One region of the Sinobaca sp. SA16-1 genome, then DNA from elsewhere that is predicted to be linked to it. Evidence: riboswitches for the same ligand, from Rfam matches in the RefSeq annotation. Region 1 holds a riboswitch; each other region holds the start of a gene.
What was found. A riboswitch is a leader RNA that binds a small molecule or an ion and turns the genes downstream of it on or off. The one in region 1 is predicted to bind cyclic di-GMP.
Positions count from the first base shown of each region.

Region 2: it holds a riboswitch for cyclic di-GMP, as region 1 does, so the genes downstream of both, AC5W2J_RS15640 (anti-repressor SinI family protein) here and AC5W2J_RS11495 (anti-repressor SinI family protein) in region 1, are expected to answer to the same signal.
Region 3: it holds a riboswitch for cyclic di-GMP, as region 1 does, so the genes downstream of both, sinI (DNA-binding anti-repressor SinI) here and AC5W2J_RS11495 (anti-repressor SinI family protein) in region 1, are expected to answer to the same signal.

Region 1 is NZ_JCAKFL010000003.1:685,337-690,585, reverse strand. It holds gene AC5W2J_RS11515 (YhjD family protein) at 1-323, shown strand, start outside; gene AC5W2J_RS11510 (aldo/keto reductase) at 422-1,420, shown strand; gene AC5W2J_RS11505 (VOC family protein) at 1,576-2,010, shown strand; gene AC5W2J_RS11500 (hypothetical protein) at 2,066-2,449, opposite strand; cyclic di-GMP riboswitch class I at 2,646-2,729, shown strand; gene AC5W2J_RS11495 (anti-repressor SinI family protein) at 2,757-2,891, shown strand; gene AC5W2J_RS11490 (sensor domain-containing diguanylate cyclase) at 2,916-3,824, opposite strand; gene AC5W2J_RS11485 (hypothetical protein) at 4,345-4,506, shown strand; gene AC5W2J_RS11480 (hypothetical protein) at 4,575-4,958, opposite strand; gene AC5W2J_RS11475 (hypothetical protein) at 4,991-5,248, opposite strand.
Region 2 is NZ_JCAKFL010000005.1:314,007-319,255, reverse strand. It holds gene AC5W2J_RS15660 (hypothetical protein) at 1-314, opposite strand, end outside; gene brnQ (branched-chain amino acid transport system II carrier protein) at 436-1,746, shown strand; gene AC5W2J_RS15650 (hypothetical protein) at 1,788-1,997, opposite strand; gene AC5W2J_RS15645 (helix-turn-helix domain-containing protein) at 2,212-2,535, opposite strand; gene AC5W2J_RS15640 (anti-repressor SinI family protein) at 2,707-2,829, opposite strand; cyclic di-GMP riboswitch class I at 2,859-2,945, opposite strand; gene AC5W2J_RS15635 (diacylglycerol/lipid kinase family protein) at 3,030-3,935, opposite strand; gene AC5W2J_RS15630 (hypothetical protein) at 4,042-4,530, opposite strand; gene AC5W2J_RS15625 (DUF2325 domain-containing protein) at 4,546-4,866, opposite strand; gene AC5W2J_RS15620 (cupin domain-containing protein) at 5,025-5,249, shown strand, end outside.
Region 3 is NZ_JCAKFL010000005.1:287,218-292,466, reverse strand. It holds gene AC5W2J_RS15505 (MDR family MFS transporter) at 1-551, shown strand, start outside; gene AC5W2J_RS15500 (DNA-3-methyladenine glycosylase) at 573-1,178, opposite strand; gene AC5W2J_RS15495 (helix-turn-helix domain-containing protein) at 1,339-1,695, shown strand; gene sinI (DNA-binding anti-repressor SinI) at 1,828-1,938, opposite strand; cyclic di-GMP riboswitch class I at 1,975-2,060, opposite strand; gene AC5W2J_RS15485 (class I SAM-dependent rRNA methyltransferase) at 2,240-3,436, opposite strand; gene AC5W2J_RS15480 (AbrB family transcriptional regulator) at 3,442-4,485, opposite strand; gene AC5W2J_RS15475 (MFS transporter) at 4,530-5,249, opposite strand, start outside.

The DNA of each region.
Region 1 (5,249 bases):
ATACAATGGAACAAGACCGCTCTTTTTTTCTGGAAAAGACGATGAAGCTTGGTCACTACTACCAGGAATTGTTTGACGTGCTGATTCTCCGGATAAAACGGGACCTCCGTGATATCAAGCAGGATCTACAGCAGCAAGGCATTCGGCTTGCCCGGGCCGATGCAGCCTATCCGGGTTTTATTGTATATGACATTTACTGCCAAGGCCGTCATGAGCGTCTACACCTGTTGAAGCTCAACATGAAAAAACGCATCAGTGAGCTGCTTCGCTATTACCTGCTCGGCGATTCTGCTTTTTTCGATACATATTATTCATTAAAGTAACAAACGGACACTGGAGTCAATATTTTACATTACAGCGTTTACATAACGGGGGTTAAGCTTTATACTTTTTGTAACTACTCAAGCAGGAGGCGGCTTATATGAAATACAATCCGATCGGAAAAACAGGTATTTCTGTATCTGAGCTTTGTTTTGGCACGATGTCTTTTGGAGGCAATGCAGACGAAGAAACGTCTAAAACTATGTTCAATCGCTGCCGGGAAGCCGGCATTAACTTTTTTGATACTGCCAACAACTACAATGACAGCCGGGCGGAAATAATTCTGGGAGACTGTATCGCCGGATGCCGGAATGATATTGTGCTCACAACCAAAGTGGCCAATCCAACCGGTACGGATGTGAATGCACGCGGATTGTCCAGGCGTCATATCATGCTTGAGGTCGAGAACAGCCTGCGCCGGCTGAAAACGGATCGAATTGACTTTTATTTTCTACATAAATTCGATTCACTCACCCCAATGGAAGAAACTCTCCGCGCTCTTGACGATCTGCAGCGCCAGGGGAAAATCCTTTATCCGGCGGCCAGCAACTGGGCAGCCTGGCAGCTCGCGAAAGCTCTGGGTATTTCAGCTAAAGAACATCTCAGCCGCTTTGAGTTGATCCAGCCGATGTATAACCTTGCCAAGCGTCAGGCCGAAGTCGAAATCCTTCCCTTTGCCGCTTCCGAACAGGTCGGAGTGATCTCCTACAGTCCTCTCGGGGGCGGCCTGCTTACCGGAAAATACGGCGTAACGGACAGACCGGTCCAGGGACGTTTGGTCGAACAAAAGATGTACACCGACCGTTATGCAGATACGGTTAATTTCGATATTGCTGCACGCTTTTCTTCCTATGCAGCCACCCATGGCATCCACCCCGCTTCTCTCGCTGTCGCCTGGGCTAAATCGCATCCTGGTATCACCGCCCCTATTATCGGAGCGCGCAGCCCGGAGCAGCTTGAGCATTCGTTAAACTCATTGGATATTAATATGACACCTGAATGGCGCGATGAAATTTCTGCCTTATCCCCTGCTCCGCCTTCGGCCACGGACCGTTCGGAAGAGCTTATTACCACTAAACCTCAGAATCACATCCTGTAGCCTACAGCGCAGGATTTTTTGTTGATTTTTTTAAAGGGAACTATTGGGTTATCCAGAATATATTTAATAACAAGCCATATATTGAGAGGTGATGTGATGGGAGCAGTCATCTTCGGTCTTCTTTTCCGACTACGAATAAAGGAGGCAGTATACTGATGATTCAAGGGATGAATCCGTATCTTATGATTGATGGCAAAGGCCGGGAAGCCATTGTATTTTATGAAAAAGCTTTAGGAGCTGAAGTGATTGACAGTCAAACGTATGGGGATATAAAAGATATGGAAGGCATGGAAATACCGGAAGGTGCCGAAGGGCTTATCCTGCACGCCTATTTAAAAATAGGCGACATGGATTTAATGCTCTCCGATTCGCTTCCGGGGATGCCCGGACCGGATGTTTCCGGAAGTCTGGTAGCCATTGCGCTTCATGTAAGTGATGCCTCCTCTGCGGAACAGATATTTCAGGCGCTTGAAGCTGAAGGAGAAGTCGTGATGCCGCTTGAGAAAAACTTTTTCAGCCCGGCCTACGGCCAGGTAAAAGATCCATTCGGCGTGCTGTGGCACGTGTCGACTGTAGAAGAAAACCAATAATAAAAGCTGAAGCTGGGGAACGTGCCCCTGCTTCAGCCTGTGAGAAACAAACCTTTTATTCTTTCACCAGTTTTTCTTTGTTATTCTGAAACAGCTGTACGGCCAGGAACAATAGTGATGTAAGCAGAAGAAGCGTCAGCCAGTTGCCGTCACTATAGCTGTTGGTCACAATAAGATAGGCAAACACAAAGCTGTACATGATATTCGCATAAATCATTTTGGAGCCGGCCCGTCCTTTTGTCTTTTTGTTATACCGGGTGGCACCAATAGCCCTTGCTTCTTTCTTATATGTAAAATACCAATACAAAAAGGTGATACCGCTCGTGCCAAGGCTCAGTCCCCAGCTCACATCGCTTTCTTTTACGACAAAGGTAAAAGGAACGGCGATGACAAACACAAGGGCTGCATAAATAATAGCAAATTTTAGTCGATCTTCCATAATGTCCTCCTTCTCCTGTGCTTCCTATCCTTCTATTATAATCACATTCATCCTTTAGAACAATGGTCCCTTTCTTTCGGAAGATAGTTGCGTCATACCGCCTGCCTGTGCAGCGTGCACAAAAAAACCGAATATTTTTTCAATTTCTTTTAATGTCACCGGCGATTTCATAGTACAATAAAGACAGTTACCAACCTTCAGAAAAAGGCTACGCTGTTGAAAAGCAGTTTCGCAAAGTTACAGGTCTAAGGCATTGCGCTAAGACGGCTGGACCGCCTGAGGAATACTCCTAAAGGTGTGAGGGTTGATGAGCAGACAGAATGAGAAAAAGCTGGACCACGAATGGCTGGCTTTGATCCTTGAGGCTAAAAAAGCCGGACTTACCAGGGAACAAGTCAAGGATTTTCTGCAGTATGCGGACGAATCAAAAAAGAAGCCGTAAACACTCGGCTTCTTTTTTTGGGTATTACATGAGATTAATCTGGTTTTTTCCGAGGTTCTTGGCTTCATACAATGCCCGGTCTGTTTTCTGCAGTATCGCTTCCATCGAATCTCTATTGGAAAAATAAGCCCCGCCTATGGAAATATTAAGAGCAATCGGATACGGGTTCTGCCCGCTTTTGTTTTGATCCTGTACGACTTTAAGTATTTTAGCCGCTACTTTCTCCAATCCGGCGGCATTTGTACACGGAAGCAGGACGGCAAATTCATCGCCGCCGATTCTAGCCAGAATATCCGTTTTTCTCGTAGACTTTCCAAGGAGGAGGGCAAGCTGTTTAAGCACCACATCTCCTACCAGATGCCCGTATACATCGTTGACCGTTTTAAAATTATCCACATCGATAGACAGCAGGGATAAATAGGATCCATTTCGCTGCAGCAGTGCTACCTCCTGCTCCAGGCGTTTTTCGAAATACCGTCGATTATACAGACCTGTCAGTGAATCCGTTTCTGCCTGCTGCTTTAACTGCAGTTCCAACAGCTTTTGTTTTGTCACATCTACATGGCGGATCACAACGCCCTGGCGCCCCAATCCCTTTTCAAGCAGCGGAGTCGCCTGCATTACATTCCATCTTTTTTCGGTCGGCGTGTGACAGGAATATTCATACGTGAAATAATCTTCTTTTCCTGAAAGAATGGAAAGTAGACCTTCATATACATGGGTACTGCTTTCGATCGTATGCAGGTAGTTCGCACCGACTCCCTGTAAATCACAAAGGTTATTTTGGCTGCCGGCCGAGCGAATCCATTCATCATTCACAAAAAGAATTGTTCCAGCATGATTGATCACACAGATTTGATCCCGAAGAGAGTTTAATATGGATGTACTAATCGCAAAATCTTCGGCCAATATTTCTTTCTTTTCCATTTTCATAGCAGGCATCCTCTCAAGAATGAACTATCTGGACGACGGTCAGTAGATGTACATACCAATTATTTCCTTTAGTATATATAAAACTTTTCTTTATTTCACTAAAAACATCCAATAAACGCTATCGTTATTCACTATATTTTCTTTTTGTTTAAACAATACAACATAATTGGGATACAGCATTCTTATCTGCTTAACATATTCCCCTTATTTTCCTGTTTCTAACACTATCTTTTCTTTTTTTTGTAGAAAAGAGAATCTATTCTCTTCCTTTTTTTGATTCTCTTAGAAAGAACTGGAATCAACCGGGAGCAGAAATTGGAGGAATGTCAGCAGTTTGTATTGCTGCTGAACTATTTTAGCTTTTAATATGGTTTGTGAAATTAACAAAAGGGAATCATATTTTTTTGAGCGGGACACGTTTTAGAAAACAGAAAATGGTGAATAATAGTAAAAGAAGTACCCGACTGCGCTTTTTAATACAGCATTTTATACAATAATTTCACAATCAGGGGGATGTCCGATGGCAAAAGCAGTAAATGATATTAAAAATGATGAAGTAACGTTAACGCTCGATTATGATGAAGTGGCCGTTCTTCTCGGTATGTTAAACACATTCCGCGGCGATAAAAAACAAAACGTACAGCCCTTTATCGACGAGCTTTCCAATCCGGAAGAAGTATAACAGTTGAATAATGAACCAATACTGACTACTGAAAAAACCTCTGACATCCGTAAAGGACATCAGGGTTTTTATGTATGCTTTTGTTTTTCTATCCGCCTTTTGTGCCCCATCAGCAATAGAATCACTATAAGTAATGGCATGGTTGTTACGCCGGTCAGAAGCCGGTCTGCCTCCTCCGCCCTTATAAAAGCGGCCAGTCCGAGCAGAAAAAATACTCCACTGCCCGCCAACAGAATGTAGAGTATTCTTCGATCGAACCTGGTGCGTTCTTGTTTTGTGCCGGAAGCCAGATAAGCGTCAGGCGCTATAAACAAGCCAATAACAACTCCTGTCACTACCATGCTGAGAACGAGCCTCCAATCGATTGCTCCATTAATGAAAAATCCAATGATTATTCCCGCCGCTGCAAAAATACTTGTATAAACAGCGGCTATTCGCAGCCTTCTTTTCATTCAACTCCTCCTACCGTTTTATTTGTGACTGTCTACTCTCTGGATGCTGCCACTTTATTTAACTCGGCGTAGATATCTTCCTTTTCGCATTCCCCGTACAGAAACGAAGCAGTCGTGCTCATGACATCATAGAAGGCCCGGTGCCCTTCTTTCGTGTTTTCCAGCCCTACTTCCTTCATGACCGTGAGTTCAATACCATTAAATTCTTGTTCTTCCATTGCTTCTCCAATGTACAGTTCCATAGAGGCAATATAATGATTAAGCAGTTCTTCTGAGATCGGGCTGTTCATT
Region 2 (5,249 bases), on a different contig from region 1:
ATATCGAGCAGGCATTCCTGTTCCAGCATTTCTGAAGCTTCCATGTCAGCATGAAACTTAATTTCAATATACTCTTCTGCGTCTTCGATGCTTGCGGTAAACAACGGGTATTCGATTTTTTTTACTTTCGGAATGGAAATCACGTAGTTTTTGTTATTGTAAATAGTACGCATCACCCTGTAGCCAAGCCAGTTTCCTCTCTTATCATACAGCATGTATCCACTCACATCAGGGTACGCCCCGAGCGGTGACGTCCTGGTGGCTTTATGCTGCAGGTAAATGTAAATTAATTCGTCTTCCATTGTCACAAGCATACTTCTCCTCCTCTGCATTAATCTCTTTTTCTCTATTTTAACAGGTAATATAAATACCTTTACAATTTACTTATGCAGCGTTAGGATAATGGAGGTTTATTTTATTTCAAGGGAGACAATCATGAACAGACTAACATGGAAAGATAACTTTTTTATAGGTTTAATGCTGTTTGCCTTATTTTTTGGAGCAGGCAACTTAATATTTCCTCCATTTTTAGGTCAAGAAGCCGGAACGTCCTACCTTCCCGCTATTATCGGCTTTGTGATTACCGGCGTAGGGCTTCCTGTTTTGGGAATAATCGCGGTTTCCCTCTCCGGCCAGAGCTTTCAGGGGATTGCGGAAAGAGTAAACAAACCGTTTGCATTCCTTTTTATGATTATTTTATACGCAGCTATCGGTCCTTTTTTTGGTATTCCAAGAGCGGCGAACGTTTCTTATGAAATGGGCATCGTTCCTGTTCTGACGGATGGCGGTTCAAACACAGCATTATTTTTGTTTTCCATATTGTTTTTTGGCCTTGTATTTCTGCTGAGCCTCAACCCTACTAAGCTTGTCACAACGATAGGGTATGTTATTACACCAGCTCTGCTTCTTTCTATTGTACTGCTGGTCGCTGGAGCTTATGCCACCGGTTTTATGGGAGGAGGAGGCCCGCCATCGGATGAATATACTTCTCAGGCAATTGGAAGAGGTTTTGTTGAAGGGTACTTAACGATGGATACCATCGCAGCTTTAGCCTTTGGCCTGATTGTTGTGAATACACTGAAAGAAAAAGGTGCATTGGACCGACGCGAAGTAAGACGGTCAGCGGCTTCGGCAGGCATCATTGCAGGTATTGGTCTTGCCGCTGTATATATTGCTATTGGATGGCTTGGAGTGCACAGCGGTCCCCGTATGCTGATGGAAAACGGCAGCGAAATCCTTACTTATTCTGCAGGCGAATCTTTTGGTTTTACCGGCACTATTCTCCTCGGCTTAATTGTTACATTAGCCTGCCTTACCACCTGCATTGGATTAGTAACAGCGTGCAGCCAGTATTTTCACCGCTATCTGCCTTTCCTGCCGTATTCGGTGCTGGCTTTACTATTAACTATACTCAGCCTTCTCGTAGGCAACCTGGGGCTGAATACCATTATTTCTTTATCGGTTCCGCTTCTCGTCGCCATTTATCCGCTTGCGATTGTGTTAATCCTGCTCGCTTTGATAAATGAGAAAATAACGCTTCATCAGTCCCACTATATTGGAGCTGTTGCCGGTACTATTATTGTAAGTGCCTATGACGGGTTAAAGGAAGCAGGCTTAGTGCCTTTGGAGGGCATTGGCCTGTATTCCTACCTCCCATTTTTTGAACTGAACCTGGGCTGGATACTGCCGGCTCTGGCTGGACTTGTGATTGGTCACTTCTTCAGATCAAGATCGATCCCTTATTAAAAAAAGCGGGGCCGCTGGATACTCTCCAGCCCCTCGCTTTTTTATATTCTTACATAGACCATTGTTGCGTCTTTACCGCTTTGAAAAATATTGTCTCCTGTGTACATGAGCGTGACATTATTCAGACGATCTTCCATCTCTTTTATTTTTTGCTTTGCCACATCAAACGCGCAGTATCCCAAAAAATGACCGTTCACATAAAGGGAGCATTTATTGTTAGTTAAGTAAACAAGCTTAATATGTCTGTTCATGATATTAGTATAATACACACCGCCCCTAAGTCTTACCAAATCGTCATCCTCCGTTCTATATTGTTCTTTTTAAAGAATTAAATACATTATATAACGAAAAAACGGATTTGAAAACACTTATTTGAAAGAAAAATACATTTTAACGAACATTTTTTGTTCTTTATATAGAAATTAGTCAAAAATAAAAAAAGGATCGTATGACACGATCCTTTTTCTAATTTTTAATTCTCCATTTGTTGAACTCAAGAAATTCCTTGAACTGATCTTTGGAAACTCCCGAATTCATTGCTTCTTCGACTATTTCCAGCCACTCATTATCGAGCTCTTCTTCATTAATTTCTGATTGCTCTTTAATTAAAAGATCAACCGATATGTTTAATACCTTAGCAATCTTCTCCAAAAACTGGATCGATGGATTTGTTTGAATATCTCTTTCCAGTGCACTAAGATACGACTTCGCGACTCCGGCCTGATTCGCCAGTTCTGTCAACGATAAGCCTCGCTCTTTTCGAAGCAGTTTCACCCTTTCACCAATCATCGCTTGAACCCCTTTGTATACTGTAGTTTGTGCTTTGCTGTAATTATAACATATAACGAATTGCAGTATGTTATAGTGAACGACATTTTTTTAAATTGCACACTTATGCCTATACTTATATTTACATAAAATAAAAAAATAAGCCATACGAAATGGCTTATTTTTTCCTGATTATTTGGTTTGTCTTAAGAATTCTTTAACCTCACTAGGGGTTAAACCAGCTTCTTTAGCCTCAACCATTAAATGCAGCCAATCTTGATCAAGCTTTTGTAATTTTGGAATTAATAATTCCATCAACCCTCACCCGCCTTTAGGAAATTTCCCCAGGCAGTTCAGCCGTCTTAGCTATAATAAGCCTTAGACCTGTAACTTTGCGAGACTGCTTTTCAGCAGCGTTGCCTTTTTCTGAAGGTTGCTTGTTAGTGTTTTTATCTTACTACATTTTTCAAAAAAATGTTAAAAAATTCCTAAAAGAATAATTATCAGAATCTTCTTTAATTATTATCCACCTGTATTTCTCCAAACAAAAACGGTATCTTTTTTGGCAGAATCTTTATATGAACCGGTGTTTCTTCATACACTTCTCCATCCGTGTCTGCTTTCATTGCTTTTTCCGTTTCCAGTTCCACCTCGGAAGCCTGAATATACTCAATAGAACTTTGTTCTAAATTGTACATAAAAGGATTTTTGGAATTAAAAAACTCTTTCAAAAGCGGTGCTCCGCTTTCTTTTATAATGTATACATCTATAAGTCCATCATTCAGGGAAATCTGATCACCCGGAAGGCGGTTTGTACCAATAAAATAACCATTTGCAAATAGGATCATTACAGCATCATCCTTGTATTCTTTTCCATCTGCTTTTAGCGTAAAGGTAAACGGCGAAGCATTGTTAAACGTTTGGAGTGCACTGATAAAATAGCTTACTTTACCAAGCATTCCTTTCAGCTGATCATCGATATTTTCAGACGTTTCTGCGATCAGGCCGATGCCATAAAAATTAGAAAAATAGCGATCGTTCATTTTTCCGATATCGACATACTCTATATGGTTCTGTTCAACTACTGCAGCAGCTTTTTTTAAATTCTGCGGAATCATTAAAGATCTCGAAAAGTCATTGCAGGTTCCTGTAGGCAGGATACCGGTAACGGGAGGGTTTTCCAGCGTAGCGAGGCCGTTAATAGCTTCATGCACAGTCCCATCCCCTCCCATGATCATAATAATATCAAACTCGTTTCCCTGTTCACGGCAGAGCTGTTCTGTATGCCCCTTCTCCTGCGTGAAGGTAATAGTAAGCTCTTTTGTCTGCAGAGCCAGTGTGCTGACGGTCGCATCCAGATTTTTCTGGATTTCATTATTACCGGACGCGCCGTTAATCAATAACCACATCTTATTATACATATTTACCATTCCTTCATTCTATAACATTCTTACCCATATCCTATACCCTATTCTCTCGTATCACACGCTTTTTTAAAACCCCTGCCTGAGATTCGGCAGGGGCTGGCTATTTCTTTTTATATAGAGAAGGCGCATGACGATATTCGCTCATAGAATACTGCACCTGTTTACTATCAAGCATATACAATCTCCAGTCTTTATTGGGATACTGCTTTTGTAAAAAAGAAGATGCTCTTTTCATCTGCATTGCCGTATATTCTGATGTTACCGCATAGGCAGCTATATTCCCATCCGCCTCTAAATCTATTCCACTTATAATAAACAATCCGTCTGCTTGTGCCTCCCGTTTCTCTTCCAACCTTTCGGCAAGGGATTTGATTTCTCCAAGACGCTTCTGCAGAAGTTTCAGTCTGTGAATAAACTCTTTCACATTTTTAAATTGATTCGGGTTAATATATTTCCAGCGTCGTTTTATTGTTAAAGAAAGTTCTGCATCATCACTGAACTGCCTATATGCAATACTCCTCAGCATATAAATTGTAAAATCAAATACGGAGGAAGACTTTTTTAATACATATCCCTGCTGATTTTTCACCGTTTCTGCCTCCTGTTATCTGGCTTTTTCCAGTAATGGACATTGTTCGCACACTTCATTACAGGCCGACAATGCTTTATAGATAGAACACCAGGAACGTTTTGCATAGCAGACAGGAATTTCTTTTTCCTTCGCCCGTTCTTTCAGCTTACTGCTCACATTATGATTTATAAAATCTGTCAGTACCAGTACGAGATCTATGTTTTCAGGTATTTCGCGGTGCACCATTTTTACTTTTCTTCCGCTTATATGCATAATGTCCGAAAATCCCAGCTCATTCAATCGATCCGGGATGGCACCCAGCTTGTCTGCTCCTACTATTAATAACGAATTCATCTGAAGCCCTCCCGTTCTCATTGAAAATCATTCTCATTTAATATAATGTAAGTGTATTGAAAATCATTCTCATTGTCAAATGTTTTTAATATTTAGAAAATCGGGAATAGATGCATATAAAAGCATTCACTCAATACAAATAGATATGGAGGTATAAAATGATTAATAAGCAGCCTGACAGCGTTCAAAGGCTATTTTTCGATGATAATGGAAAAATACCTAATAACCCGTCCCTTCCCGTACTTCTTTACTCTGTTAAAGAACACTACCTTTCCGAATTAGAACAGACTTTTCGACAGAATGGATGGATCAACGCCTGGTACGGAAGTGTATTTACGTATCATCATTTTCACAGTAACAGTCATGAAGTGCTGGCTGTCATT
Region 3 (5,249 bases), on a different contig from region 1:
GAGGGTTCACCGCCCTGCAATCCGGGCTTATTCTCATGCCGGGCGCTATAGTGATGGGAATCTGTTCTCCTATTACCGGCCGTATTTTTGACAAGGTCGGGGCAAGATGGCTGGGCCTTATCGGCATGGCATCACTTGTCGGAGGTACGATTCCATTTATCTATTTTGACAACATGACTTCGTTAACCGCTATAGCTACGCTGCATGCATTCCGCATGCTTGGCATGGCCATGGTCATGATGCCGATGACTACCGCAGGCCTTAATCAGCTGTCGGAGGATTTAATTCCCCACGGCACCGCCATGACGAATACGATGCGTCAGGTGGCAGGCTCCATCGGCACGGCTGTCCTGATTACTATTATGAGCAGTGTTGCGGCAGGCTCTGCTTCTGCTCCATCGACTGCACTGATCGAAGGCGTCAATACGGCCTTTCTCGTTACCGCCGTGATTTCTCTATTGGGACTTGTCTTATCCTTTTTTATTAAAGGAAATAAGAAACCAAGCGAGGCCTTCCAGCCGGCGTCCGAAAAAGGAAACTCCCCTTCATAGAATAAAAAAGCCAGACACTCCTCATGGAGTGTCTGGCTTTTTTCTGCTTTTTGAGACATATGGACTACTTGAATCCCAAAACCTCCACGGATAGTCTACTGCTTCTCCGCTGTTGTCAATGCCAACCCGCGGTCCCGCTTCAATATTTCCCGGTATTCTGCCTTCCAGCAGATAGACAGAGGTGTCATCACAGCAGTGCCTGCCATAATCCTCCATCGAGATTCCTAGCGCTTTGGTTAGTTTTCCGGGACCATTGGTCCATTCCAATTCCCTGCGACCGCTTCTGCGGCTTTCCATCAGGTCCTGTCCGGATAAGGGCTCGACCGCTCTAATCAAAACGGCCTCCGGGCTGTTTTCCGGCGCGGATACAATGTTAAACAAACAATGGGTATGCATCGTGTACGTGTATACATGCCCCGGGGAAGCAAACATAATTTCTGTTCGTTTTGTACGTCTGGCTTTGTAACTGTGGGCAGCCCGGTCTTCCGGGCCTATATAGGCTTCCGTTTCCACAATTCTGCCTGTCGTTCTGCCCTCCGGTGTTTCTTTTACAAGCGTCTGTCCAAGCAAAGCTCTGGATAATTCCAGGGTCGGCAGATGGAAAAATTCTTTATCAAGGCGTTTCAATAGATTTCCTCCTCTATATTAGGGATAAAATAACCGAAAATAGTTACTTCGACTCATGATTAGAACAATATAAAGAACTATAATGTTCTATATAACGTATATCTATTTATTCATTTATTTATTTATGCATTCATTTTCTTATAGGGAGGGTAAACCGTACATGATTGGTGAAAACATACGAAGGTACCGAAAACAAAAAAGAATGACATTATCTGATTTAGCCTCGTCAACCGGTATCTCCAAATCGTATTTGAGTTACATTGAAAGAGGAATTAAACACAATCCCTCTATTGATGTGCTTGAAAAGATTACAGAAGCACTTGAAATTAATATTTCCAGCATAATTACAGATTCCCCTGCTCCCGCTTCGAAAGACGGGGTAATTGACGAAGAATGGCAGGCCTTGATCCATGAAGCGATACAAGCGGGTATCAGCAAAAAGCAGTTTCGTGATTTTCAAAAGTTTATCCGCTATGAGAAATGGACGTCATTCGAAAAAGATAAGAATGCCAACTAGTTTCTCCAGGACATACAAAGAGCATGTTAAAACAATAACCTTGTTTTAACATGCTCTTTACGTGTAGTAAACGGTTAAAAGATAGCAACACTCTTTTCTATCATTACATACTACTTTTTTGTCTGGTATTTATTAATGCTTTACTGCTTGAAAAAATTCCAGGATCTCTTTTTTTGTCATACCTGCTGTTTTAGCTTCGCGTATTAATACCATCCAGTCGTAATCCAGTTCTTTTGTTTCCAATATTTCCAACCTCCCAAGCCTTTATAGGATCTCTCCCCAGGCAGTTCAGCCATCTTAGCATACAGCGCCTTAGACCTGTAACTTTGCGTAATCACTTTTCAATGAACTTGCCTTTATCTGAAGGTTGATTTTAATATCTTATCACCAACAAGCTGTCAGGTAAAACGATCTGTTTCGAAAACCTCTATTTTCTTATTACATTTTAATCTATACCCCATTTCAAAGTGAGGAAAACGCAAAAACGTTCTCCCGAAGAAGAACGTTCAGCTGCCGAAGGTACTTTTACCGTCAACCTGATGCGTTATTTTGTTATTTCTATAAATACAACCTTTAAATAATCGCCCTCTTTGTAAGAAGCTGTATAAGGATGATCATCGGGAAGACGGACGCGCTCTGTGACGTTTTGTTTTACTTCTGCTTTCGTACACGCTTTATCAATTTGCTTTTGGAAAGCTTTCATTCCAAAACCTCCAAAATTCGTTGAAGCGATGATCGTACCCCCATCTTTAATGATAGATATCGCATCAACGAGAAGGGAAGTATAATCCTTAGCTGCAGAAAACGTGCGTTTCTTCGTTCTTGCAAAGCTTGGGGGATCGAGCACAATGACGTCATACGTAATATTTTTCTTTTTAGCATAATCAAAGTAGGCAAATACATCCATCACCCGTATTTCCTGATCCTCACTTATAATTTCATTCAGCTCAAAATTCTCACGAACGCGTGTCTTGCTTCTGTTTGCTACATCAACATCCACTGTTTTGGCAGCACCCCCGGAATGAGCGGCAACAGAAAAAGCACCGGTGTAGGAAAAAGTGTTCAGAACCGTCTTTCCGGCTGAATATTCATCGCGCAGCCGCTTTCTTGCGTCACGCTGGTCGAGAAAGATGCCGACCATTGCTCCATCATTTAAGTACACGGCAAAGGTCATCCCATTTTCTTTAATATGAAGCGGAGCAGGAGCTTCTTTTCCTTTTACAAAATCGTCGCCTTCTATATACTGGCCCTGCTGCTGAAAACGCCTTTTTTCGTACAAGCCTTCATAAGCAGTCACGGCTTCAAGCGCGCGGATAATAAGAGAACGAAATGCATAGATGCCTGCACTGTACCACTGCAGCAGATAATAGCCGTTAAAATAATCAATTGTTAATCCGCCGATGCCGTCTCCCTCACCGTTAAACACTCGAAAAGCAGTCGTGGATTCATCTTCAAAAAAAGCTTTTCTTCTCTGCAGAGCCGCACTCAGTTTTCCAGTAAAGAACTGCTGGTCAATGGCTTCTTCTTTTTTCTGCGTAAGAATCCAGCCGATACCTTTATTCTGCAGGCCGTAGTATGCTTTTGCGATAAACTGGCCCTGCGGGGTCATTAAATCAAAAACGGTTCCTTCTTCCGAAAGTTTTTCCCGTTTATTTACCATGTCTTCATGGATTAAAGGGTACCCTTTCTGAAACGTTTCAACGGCTTGCTTTGAAGCGGAAATCTTCATTATTTCAGTCATATATCTCATCCTTCATTTTTTAATATCATTCGGTCCATCCATTTAATAAGAAACGGGAGCAGTAAAAACAAGACAATCACACGAATAATGTGAAGCGTTGATACGAGCGTCGGCTCCAGCTGCAGGGCAAATGCGGTGGAAGACATTTCTGCTGCGCCGGCAGGCACCGTGCTGAGCAGACTTGTTATGTATGGGAGCGGGGTCATTAACGTGAATAGTCCCGCTAATGTAAGGCTGAGCAGTAAAAAACACTGCAGAATCCCCAGGCTTGGCAGCCCGATGCTTTTCACACGAAGCAGCGTCTCCCTGTCAAAGCGGATGCCTACCATGGCACCAATCAGCGCCTGTCCAATGCCTGCTGCATACCCAGGTGAAGCAAGACCCGGCACGATCCATTCCCCGACGGCAAATCCAATGACCAGCGCATAAAGAAGAGCTCCACCGGGAATTTTAACATATTTATTTAAAACAATAACAAGTGTGACAATAAAGAATAAAATCGGAAAACCGATGAATGGATTCCAGACGCCCGGGTCAGCCGTCACACCGCCGGAGGGAGCGGCTGGATAAAACAGCACAGCGGAAAGAGGAATAAGAAAGACAAAAAAAGTAATCCGCGCTGTATGAAAGGCTGCGACAATGCGGTCATCCGCCCCATATTCCCGGCTGACGCTGATTACTTCCGACGCTCCGCCCGGCACGCAGCAGAAAAAAGCTGTCTTTACGTCCAGGCTTGTCCATTTGTACATCAACATTCCAAATACAAGCCCCATCAGCAGTGTAATCGATAACGTGACAATCAGGGGCAGAATATAGGCTGGAATGACCGCGAAAAGCTCTGTGTCCATCAAAAAGCCAATGTTGGCTCCCACGAGCGCCAGAGCTGCCTGAAACGGCCAGCCTTCAAAGGTAAAACGCTTAATGAAAATCCCTGTAAAAATCCCGGCCAGCAGGGCTCCAAACAGCCAGCCGGCAGGCACACCAGCAGCAGAAAAAAGGCCGCCTGTGAGGACGGCTGCTGTGATAAATAAGCCTTTCTGCCACATCATGACGGCCCCTCCACTACTCATTTTAATCAACTTTTGTTAGTATATCATGATTTTCCGTACTGCTCTCTTTGTTTCGAAGAAGAAGTAGCCGCCTCACGAAAGGAACGGGAAGAAAAATAAAATACGGCTCCGTTAATAACAGCCATTATAGCCATTCCCATAAAGATATTGCTGTAAATACCGGCATTTCCCGGAGAAAAATGAAGCGGATTATACGCCTGTGCTCCGGTATATTGATTCAGCAGGGCACCTATGACCGCTCCTCCGAATGCACCGGCCATGAAATTAAATAAATTGTACACGCCCATTCCTACACCTGTCTCCTCCTCCGGAAGAACAGAAGAAATTAAGTTAGCTGTGGCTGTCTGCAGAAACGGAAAAGCTACATAGCTTGCAACCAGGGCCATGCTTATGAGCCATGGAGAAGCACCAGCAGTAATAGACAGCGAGATGAAGCCAACCATCGTTAAGCCGAGGGCAAGAAACACCATCGGCCAGCTGCCAAACCGATCCGTCCATAAGCCGGCAATTCTTCCCATAAATGCCGCAGTTATCGCACCAGGAAACAATACGAGCCCAATCGCTGTTGTACTGAGATTGTTCACGTCATCCAAGAGAAGAGGCATCATAAACATCATGCTGAACATTGTCATAATCCCGAAAAAGCTTGTAATTAAGGTGGTCCGGTACGCATGGTTCAGAAATAAACCGGGCTTGATAAACGGATTGTCCACACGGAAAATCCACCATATGAAAATAGACAA